2 regions of the Pseudarthrobacter sp. CC4 genome follow, and region 2 is predicted to be linked to the other one. Evidence: riboswitches for the same ligand, from Rfam matches in the RefSeq annotation. Region 2 holds a riboswitch; the other holds the start of a gene.
What was found. A riboswitch is a leader RNA that binds a small molecule or an ion and turns the genes downstream of it on or off. The one in region 2 is predicted to bind S-adenosylmethionine.
Positions count from the first base shown of each region.

Region 1: linked by a shared signal. The riboswitch ahead of PV768_RS08125 (bifunctional o-acetylhomoserine/o-acetylserine sulfhydrylase) and the one ahead of PV768_RS12605 (DUF1737 domain-containing protein) in region 2 are both predicted to bind S-adenosylmethionine.

Region 1 covers NZ_JARCCZ010000010.1:4-4,690, forward strand. Annotated here, with positions in the region: partial or broken gene PV768_RS08115 (endonuclease) at 1-417, opposite strand, end outside; gene PV768_RS08120 (VOC family protein) at 590-1,228, opposite strand; SAM riboswitch class IV at 1,394-1,509, shown strand; gene PV768_RS08125 (bifunctional o-acetylhomoserine/o-acetylserine sulfhydrylase) at 1,553-2,878, shown strand; SAM riboswitch class IV at 2,977-3,092, shown strand; gene metX (homoserine O-acetyltransferase MetX) at 3,105-4,220, shown strand; gene PV768_RS08135 (MFS transporter) at 4,401-4,687, shown strand, end outside.
Region 2 covers NZ_JARCCZ010000017.1:489-5,175, forward strand. Annotated here, with positions in the region: gene PV768_RS12595 (O-succinylhomoserine sulfhydrylase) at 1-794, opposite strand, end outside; gene PV768_RS12600 (rhodanese-like domain-containing protein) at 795-1,205, opposite strand; gene PV768_RS12605 (DUF1737 domain-containing protein) at 1,202-1,480, opposite strand; SAM riboswitch class IV at 1,493-1,607, opposite strand; gene PV768_RS12610 (GNAT family N-acetyltransferase) at 1,724-2,314, opposite strand; gene PV768_RS12615 (flavin monoamine oxidase family protein) at 2,467-4,071, shown strand; gene PV768_RS12620 (Rid family hydrolase) at 4,122-4,687, shown strand, end outside.

The sequences.
Region 1 (4,687 bases), on a different contig from region 2:
CTGCCAGGAGATGGTTCCGTTGTGCAGGGCTGCGAGGGTCCGGGGCAGGGAGGTGGTCAGGGCGTGGGAGCGGGCCAGCAGGGCTCCGGCTGCCCGGTCACCGATGGCCATGACACAGCTGATCTCGGCGGCGATAGCCCTTTCAAGCGCCTGCACGGGCGGGTCCGGCGGGGCGGCCGCCCGTGCGGTGGCCGCGTAAGTCCCTGCAGCGCTGGCCACCAGCCCCGCCACCCTGGCCTGGACCCCGGCGGCCCCGGCAAGGATGTCCAGGCACCCGTCGGCCAGCCCGGCCAGCGGATCAGCAGCGGAAAACGGCTCCGAACCGCACCCGTCCGCCTCGGCAATGAGCACGGCAAGAGCGGCATTCATGTCCGCAAACGCCTTCGCCCACCGCCGCTTTTCCCATACCAACATCATCGCGGGAGGGTACGACATTATTGGGGGCCGGGTTTGGAGAGTCTGCTTCGGAAATGGATTCGGCCGCCATCGGCAGGTGACGCCGTTGTCACCTGCTGATGGCGGCCGAAGACGAGGAGAGCACGGGGCCCACACCGTGCCGGGCTTGCCGGCACGGTAACCAAGGTAAGGGTCAGATGGTGACGGCCCCGTTGCCGGTCTCGAAAGTTACCGAGAGGATCCCGGGGGTTCCGTGCGGCGCCACCCACTCCACAGCGACGTCCTCCAGCGGCTTCTCGACGGGTTCGCCCAGCCACTCCGTAACCCGGGCTGCGGAACCGGCAATGGTGAGGCAGCTCATCTTGACGTTGCTCTCGTAGGCATTGGACGGGTGCAGGGACGGATCCCCCTCCCACTTGAGCATGTAGGGAACCTGGGGGTCGGCAATCAGGCCCAGGATGCCAATCTGCTTCCAGACCAATTCGCGGCCATCAGGGAACTTGCGGTTTCCGTTGACGGCGGAGCGGCCCAGCCGCTCCTCAAAGGGAGCCAGGTCGTCCACCTCGACGCACCAGCCCATCCAGCCGCCACCCGCGGCAGACCGTGCACGCACAGCCTGCCCGAAAGGGGCCTTGTCGGAAGCGGGGTGGTCCAGGACCTCCACCACCTCGACGTATTTGTGCCCCGCGAGCGGGATGATCATATTCCGGGTTCCGAACCGCGGGTGCACCCCGCCCTTCACTGCCTCAACGCCGAGGGCAGAGGAAATACGTTCGGTGGTGGCAGCCAGGCCATCGTGTTCACAGGCGTAAGAGACGTGATCCATGCGCATGCCAACATCTTGGCACTTTGTGATCGGCCTCTCAGCTAAGGGTACCCTTACCAGGATTTTCCATCCGGGACCCCTGATTTCAACCCGTTCCCGGGCGGAGATCAGGGGGACTATGTTCGTCACAATCCTGTCCCGCACCGGTTTCATGTTCCTACACTGGGCTCAGGTCATGAGTGCCAGCGCCAAGCCCCGGCTCGCTGGCCGGCAACCCTCCATCCGCGGTGGGGTGCCCCGGATGAGGACCTGGCTGTCCGGCAACGGCCGGATGGCAAGCGCGGCCCGCGGTGCCTACAGCATGCCGGGCCCATGTCAGAGGAGCCTTAGTTGTCCAACGGATGGTCTTTTGAAACCCGCCAGATCCACGCAGGACAGGAGCCGGACAGTGCCACCGGCGCCCGTGCACTCCCTATCTACCAGACCACGTCCTTCGTATTCCCAAGCGCGGAAAGCGCCGCCAACCGTTTTGCCCTCGCTGAACTGGCGCCGATCTACACCCGCATCGGCAATCCCACCCAGGATGCCGTGGAACAGCGGATCGCCAGCCTTGAGGGCGGATTGGGAGCACTCCTGCTGAGTTCAGGACAGGCAGCAGAGACTTTCGCTGTCCTCAATATCGCCGAGGCGGGGGACCATATCGTTGCCAGCCCCAGCCTGTACGGCGGGACTTACAACCTGTTCGCACACACCCTAAAGAAGTTCGGCATTTCCGTGACCTTCGTGGCGGACCCGGACAACCTGGACCAGTGGCGCGACGCGGTCCAGCCAAACACCAAGCTCTTCTTCGCCGAAGTGGTGTCCAACCCCCGCCAGGACGTCCTGGATATCGAGGGCGTGTCAGGCATCGCCCATGATGCCGGCGTGCCCCTGATCGTGGACAACACCCTGTCCACCCCGTACCTGATCCGGCCGCTGGAATGGGGAGCGGACATCGTTGTCCATTCCGCAACCAAGTACCTGGGCGGCCACGGATCCGCGATTGCCGGGGTGATCGTGGACTCCGGCAAGTTCGACTTCGGCAAGGACCCTGCGAGGTTCCCGGGCTTCAACACCCCGGACCCCACCTACAACGGGCTGGTGTACGCCCGGGACCTCGGCAAGGACGGTGCCCTGGGCGCCAACCTGTCCTATATCCTCAAGGCCCGCGTCCAGCTGCTCCGGGACCTGGGCTCTGCCGTCTCCCCGTTCAACGCGTTCCTGATCGCCCAGGGCCTGGAAACGCTGAGCCTGCGGGTGGAACGCCATGTTGCCAACGCCACGGAAGTGGCGCGCTGGCTGGAAGGAAGGGACGACGTCGAATCCGTCGCCTACGCGGGGCTGCCCTCCAGCCCGTGGTACGAGCGGGGCCGCAAGTACGGGCCCAAGGGCACGGGCGCGATTGTCTCCTTCAACCTGGCTGGCGGGGCCGAGGCCGGCAAGCGCTTCGTTGACGCGCTGGAGCTGCACTCCCACGTGGCAAACATCGGCGACGTCCGCTCCCTTGTCATCCACCCGGCGTCGACCACCCACAGCCAGCTTTCCCCGGAGCAGCAGGCCGTCGCCGGCGTGACCCCCGGCCTGGTCCGGTTGTCGGTGGGAATCGAACACATCGATGACATCCTGGCGGACCTCGAAGCGGGCTTTCGGGCAGCAAAGGACGCGACCGGGGCCTAGCCGGACGCACAAAGAACCCGAGACGGCGGCACGCCGGGGAAGTCACAACCAGTCACACTCTTGGCAGCAGACGGGGGCTGTTTCGTACACTCGTACCAGGTCATGAGTGCCAGTGACAGCCCCGGCTTGCTGGCCGGCAACCCTCCTTCCGCGGTGGGGTGCCCCGGGTGAAGACCTGGCCTGCCGGTCATTCGACGGCGGGCAAGCGCGTAGAAGAGGTCTTGCCATGACGGTTACCGTCACCCGAACCACCGTCCCCGAGCACGGAATTGTCCGCTATGCCTCCATTGGGGGGCTGGAACTTGAAGCCGGGGGATACCTCCCGGACGTCACGCTGGCCTACGAAACCTGGGGCACGCTCAACGCCGATGCCAGCAATGCCATCCTGATCGAGCACGCCCTGACCGGCAGCACCCACGTGACCCGCGGCGACACGGACGAAGAAGGCTGGTGGGAACAGCTGGCCGGTCCCGGCGCTCCCGTGGACACGGACAAGTTCTTCGTGGTGTCCGTCAACATCGTGGGCGGCTGCTACGGCTCCACGGGGCCGTCGTCGGCCGCCCCGGATGGAACCCCTTGGGGCTCCCGCTTCCCCCTGGTTACCCTGCGTGACAGTACGGTGGCGGAGGCCCGGCTGGCTGACCAGCTGGGCATCAACAGCTGGTTCGCGGTCCTGGGCGGATCCATGGGCGGCGCCCGCGCCCTTGAGTGGGCCGTGACCTACCCCGAGAGGGTGCAGCGCTGCGCCGTCATCTCGGTGGGCGCCGCGAGCACGGCAGAACAGATCGCCTTCGCGCAGGCCCAGACCCTGGCCATCCGGCAGGACCCCCACTTCAACGGCGGCGACTACTACGGCGGGCCCTGCCCCGAAGCCGGGCTGGCACTTGCCCGGCGCATCGCCCACATCACCTACCGGTCCGCCGCTGAACTGGAGGGCCGCTTCGGCCGGGAACCCCAGGCGCCGGAGTCGCCCCTGAAGGGTGAGGCGCTGGCCGCCCGCGGCCGTTACCAGGTGGAAAGCTACCTGGACCACCAGGGCAGCAAGCTCGTGAAGCGCTTCGACGCAAACAGCTATATCGCCCTCACCGAGGCGCTGATGAGCCATGACATCTGCCGGGACCGGGGGACCCTGACCGAGACCCTGGCGAGATCCACCGCCAGGTTCTTCGTGGCCGCCGTGGATTCGGACCGGCTGTATTTCCCGTCCCAGTCCCGCGAACTTGCCGCGGCCCTGCCGGGAGAAGTGGACGTGCATGTCATTGAGGCGCCGATCGGCCATGACGGCTTCCTGACGGAAATAGGCCAGCTGGGCCATCAGCTTCGGGTGCACCTCTCGGCCTAAGGCCGCCCTCGCAGGCACACTTTTGTGCATTTATGCAGATAGCCTCTGCATGATTCGCCGTTGAGCTTGGCGTTCAGGCGGACCATACTCGTTGGGACCCGGCGGTTCGTGGCCAAAATCACACGTCTCCGCCACAGACTGTCCCAGTGGTGTCGAAGAAGACGCCGAAGGAGTTCATCAATGAGTACGGAAAAGTCCGCCGCGCGGCGGCCCGAGGAAACCGACGTCAAGGCCACAGGCCTGAAGAAAGTCGTCACGGCCTCCATGGCCGGCACCGTGGTTGAGTGGTACGAGTTCTTTCTCTACGCCTCCGCCGCCACGCTGGTGTTCGGCAAGATGTTCTTCCCGAACTCCGGAACCGAGCTGGACGGCATCATCGCAGCCTTCGTCACCTACGCCGTCGGCTTCGTTGCCCGACCCATCGGCGGCATCGTCTTCGGCCACTTCGGCGACAAATTCGGCCGCAA
Region 2 (4,687 bases):
CGCAGCGCCATGGTCTCGAGGCCCTTGGTCAGGACCCAGGCGTTGAACGCGGACAGTGCTGGTCCGGTGTGGCGCATCAGCTGCTTCACCGGCCCGTCAATGAACTCCTTGGTACCCAGGATGGCGCCACCAAGCACCCGGCCCTGGCCGTCGATGTGCTTGGTGCCCGAGTAGACAATCACGTCGGCGCCGAACTGCCCGCACCGCTGCAGCAGGGGGGTGGCAAAAACGTTGTCGACGACAACGGTCGCCCCGGCAGCGTGCGCCAGGTCGCTCACCGCAGCAATGTCCACGATCTCCTGCATGGGATTGGACGGCGATTCGAAGAAGACGGCGGTGGTGGGCTCGGAGAGCGCTTCACGCCACTGCTCCAGGTCAGGGCCGTCCACGAAGACGGTCTCCACGCCCCAGCGCGGCAGGATTTCGTTCAGGATCACAAAGCACGAGCCGAAGAGTGAGCGGGCGGCAACCACCCGGTCCCCGGCCGCCAGCAGCGCACCCAGGGCGGTGAACACCGCGGACATGCCGGACGCCGTCGCGAAGCACGCCTCGGTCCCCTCAAGCAGGCGGAGCCGTTCCTGGAACGTGGCCACGGAAGGGTTGCCGTAGCGCGAGTAGACAAAGCGTTCGTCCTCGCCCGTAAAGGCCCGCTCCGCAGCGGCGGCGGATTCGTACACGAAACCGGAGTTCAGGAAGACAGCTTCGCTGGTCTCCTGGAAGTTGGTGCGGTCCAGCCCGCCGCGGACGGCCTGGGTGTCGGGGCTCCAGCCGGTGGCGTCTTCGTTGAAGGTCACTTAGTTCTTTCCCAGGTTGGTCGGCAGGCCGCGGTTCTTCCAGCCGTTGACGGTACGTTCTCCATAACGGTCCGGTTCACCCTCAAAGCCTTCCAGGACGTTGTAGGAGGTGAAGCCGGCCTGCGTGGCGGCGATAGCGGCCGCGATGGAACGCTGGCCGGAACGGCACAGGAACACCAGTTCGGTCGACTTGTCCTCGGGCGCCTGTTGGCTAAGGTCGGTGATGAAGTCGGGGTTGGGGATTCCGCCCGGGAAGGTCCACTGGATGAACAGCGGATCGTTCTCGGTGGCCTTGGTGTCGGGAATGCCGATGTGGGCCCATTCGCCCTCCGTGCGCACATCCACCAGGATGGCGCCCTGCTCGAGCTTTTCCCAGGCCTCCTGCGGGGTCAGGTCTCCGGCGTAGCTCATGCGTGGCCCTCGCCGCCGAAGTCAAGGTCATCACCGGCGGACTCGAGGTCGTCAACGGCATCTGCCACGGCAGCGTCCGCGGAAGCGATGGCTGCCGGCAGGACTACCGCCTGCGCCACGATCACGCTGCTGCCGTTGAAGGTTGCCGCCGGGCTGCCGTGGAGGACATAGCCTTCCGCCAGCGCGGCGGAGATCCGCTCGCAAAAGGCGCGGTCATCCGGCCCGCTGATGAGGCGGTATGACAGTTTCTCTTCAGGGGCAGGTGCGTCAGACACGACGATCTCCTTCTCTCACGCTTGCAGCTCGAATGGGTCGATATGCCGAGTGTTCACCTGAGGCACCCCGCCGCGAAAGGAGGGTTGCCGACCGGCCAGTCAGGGCTTGGCGCCGGTACTCATTACTCCCCAAAAACGTAACACTTGCCGCCCGCGGCCGCACCGCCGTCGTCGTCATGTTGCGTAACTGAAGTACTGTCCTGCCGTGCCGCCGGCGGAGGGTGCAGGGCCTGGCTGGGCTACTTACGGGAGCGGCAGGATCAGTTGATGCAGCAGGTGGTCCTGCCACTGCCCCGCTATTTTCAGGTACTCCGGTGCCACGCCGATCTCCCGGAACCCTGCCCGCTGCAGGATCCGGCGGGATGCCGTGTTGTGGAGCAGGGTCGCCGCCTGGATACGGTGCAGGCCAAGGGCTGTCCGCGCGTACTTGGCTGCAAAGAGGACAGCGGCCGTGCCGACGCCTTGTCCGGTAAGCCCGCCATCCACCCAGTAGCCAAGGTTCGCACTGAGGAAGGGGCCGCGGACGATTCCCGTCAGGGTGACTGTCCCGACAAGGCGCCCGCCTCTGGTGCGCGCACCTTCTAGGCCTGCACCGCCGTCGGCCTCCTCCACCAGGACCCATGGGACCTCGGATCCCAACAGGTGCTGTCCGCGCTTGGCACGGATAATTTCCGCCTGCTGCTCCTGCGTGAAGAAGGCGTCATTCCTTTCTGGCTCCCACGGTGCCAGATGTCCGCGATTCAGCTGGTACGCCGTGGCCAGGCCATCGGCGTCAGCGTCCTCGAGCAGCCGGATGAGAACCCCTTCGCGCAGGTAACCGCTGCTTCCACTCACTGGCAAAAGGCCTTTCAGGTTGGTGCTGCGTGTGCCGGAAGAGCGTTTACTTTACGGAAATCTGAACGCTACAGGACAGACACTGTCACAGCATTTGACGAAACATTTCATCCCTAGGCTCACCCTGTAACACTCCGGTGAAAGGGAACAACATGACAGATGCTACTCGCAGGAACTTCCTCCGCTACGTGGGAATGGTGGGGGGAGCCGGGGTGATGTACCAGACCATGGCAGCCATGGGACTGGCCCCGGACGCCGCGGCTCCTGCGTTCGCCGCACCCCGTGCTGACGACCTGCTGGGCAAGGGCAAGAGCGTGGTGATCCTTGGCGGCGGAATCGCGGGCCTGACCACTGCCTACGAACTGGGTAAGGCCGGCTATAAAGTCACCATCCTTGAGGCGCGGATGCGCCCGGGCGGACGCAACTGGACAGTGCGGGGCGGGACAGAGGAGGCGGATCTCCGGGGAGTCACCCAGCGCGCCGCTTTTTCGAGGGATCAGTACATGAACGCCGGCCCGGGCCGCATTCCACAGCACCACATCACGCTGGACTACTGCAAGGAACTCGGAGTGGCGATCGAGCCCTTCACCAACCAGAACGCTGACGGATACCTCTTCCGGGAGGGCAGCGGCAAGCTCTCCAATACTCCCATCCGCCACCGGGCAGCAAAGGCCGATGTTTACGGGTACGTCTCCGAACTGCTCGCCAAGGCCACGGACCAGGGTGCCCTGGACAGCTACATGAGCGCAGCGGACAAGGAGAACCTGATCTCCTTCCTGAAGAGCTTCGGCGCCATTGGCAACAAGGTCCCTGGGGATGCCGCGGCGAGCTTCAAGTACGCCGGCACCGGCCGCAAGGGATACTCGGTGGCCCCGGGTGCCGGCCTGGAGGCCGGCGTGCCCCTGGCTCCGGATGCCCTGTCCGACGTTTTCGCCAGCGGCGTGGGAAACTACTTCTCCTTCGAATTCGGCTGGGACCAGGCCATGATGATGTTCCAGCCCGTGGGCGGCATGGACCGCATCCCATACGCGTTTGAGGCAGCCATCGGCAAGGACAAATTCGTCTACGGTGCCAAGGTCCTGTCCATGAGCAACACCGCCGCAGGCGCGGCTGTTGAATACAGCAACGCTGGCGGTGAGGCCAAGCGCATCGAGGCGGACTTCGCCGTGTGCACCCTGCCCCCGCACATCGCCGCAAAGATCCCCGGCAACCTCCCCGCCGACGTGCTCGATGCCCTCAAATTCGCCACCCCCAGCGACGCCGGCAAGATCGGCATCGAATACTCCCGTCGCTGGTGGGAGGAGGACCACCGGATCTACGGCGGCATCACCAACACCAACATCGACCTCGGCAACATGTGGTACCCGTCCACCGGCTTCCACGGACAGCGCGGCACCATGGTGGGTTACTACAACACCGGCGCCAGCGCACGCATCTACAAGGAACTCAGCCCGGAGAAGCGCCTCAGCCGCGCCCTGGACCAGGGCGCGAAAATCCATGGCGACGTGTACCGCAAGGACGTGGCGGCGTCGTTCTCTGTTGACTGGGGGAGCACGGCATTCTCGGAAGGCGCCTGGGTGGGCTGGCCGTCGCAGAATGACGCGAAGTACGCCAAGCTGCTGGAGCCTTCCGGCAACATCTACTTCGCCGGGGACCACCTCAGCCATGCCATCGCCTGGCAGCACGGTGCCATGACCTCCGCCCGCGCCGCCGTCACCGCTCTGCACAGCCGGGCGGCCGCCATGGTGGCCGGATGATCCCCGCCGGCACACCCGCCAGCACTTCAGTCGACCCGCGAAAGAAGCCCATGATCCGTCGCCGTGTTTCCCTTATCGCCGCCGGCATCGCCGGCATCAGCCTCACCGCAACCGCCGCCTTCGCGGCTCCCGCGGTCTTCCAGGAACTTGCCGCTCCGAAGCCGGGCACCACAGTGTCAAACCTTCCAGCCGGCCAGGACAATCCCATGATCGCCGGCGGCGTGGCCATCGGCGCGAACACTGCCATCTATAAGACCAGCGGACTGGGGCCATCGGCGCTCAATCCGGCCGCGCCTGCGGGCAGCGAGCAGCGCTTCGTGGATACGGCGGTGTTCCCGGGCGGTGTCCTCCCGCCCGGTGTCACCATCACGGAGGCGCAGGGCATCAACGCCCTCCGCAGGATCGGCGAGAACCTTGCCCAGGCAGGACTGGATTACGACGACGTCATCACCATGCGCGTTTTCCTCCAGAATCCCGCCGGCGCGGAAAAGGCCGACTTCGACGGCTGGAACCGGGCATACCGGCAGTACTTTGCGAACACCAGCCTCGCGGACGGGGCGGCCGTGAAGGTGCCGCTGGGCTCGGCCGCGCCGGCGGAGCCGTTTGTGGCGAACCC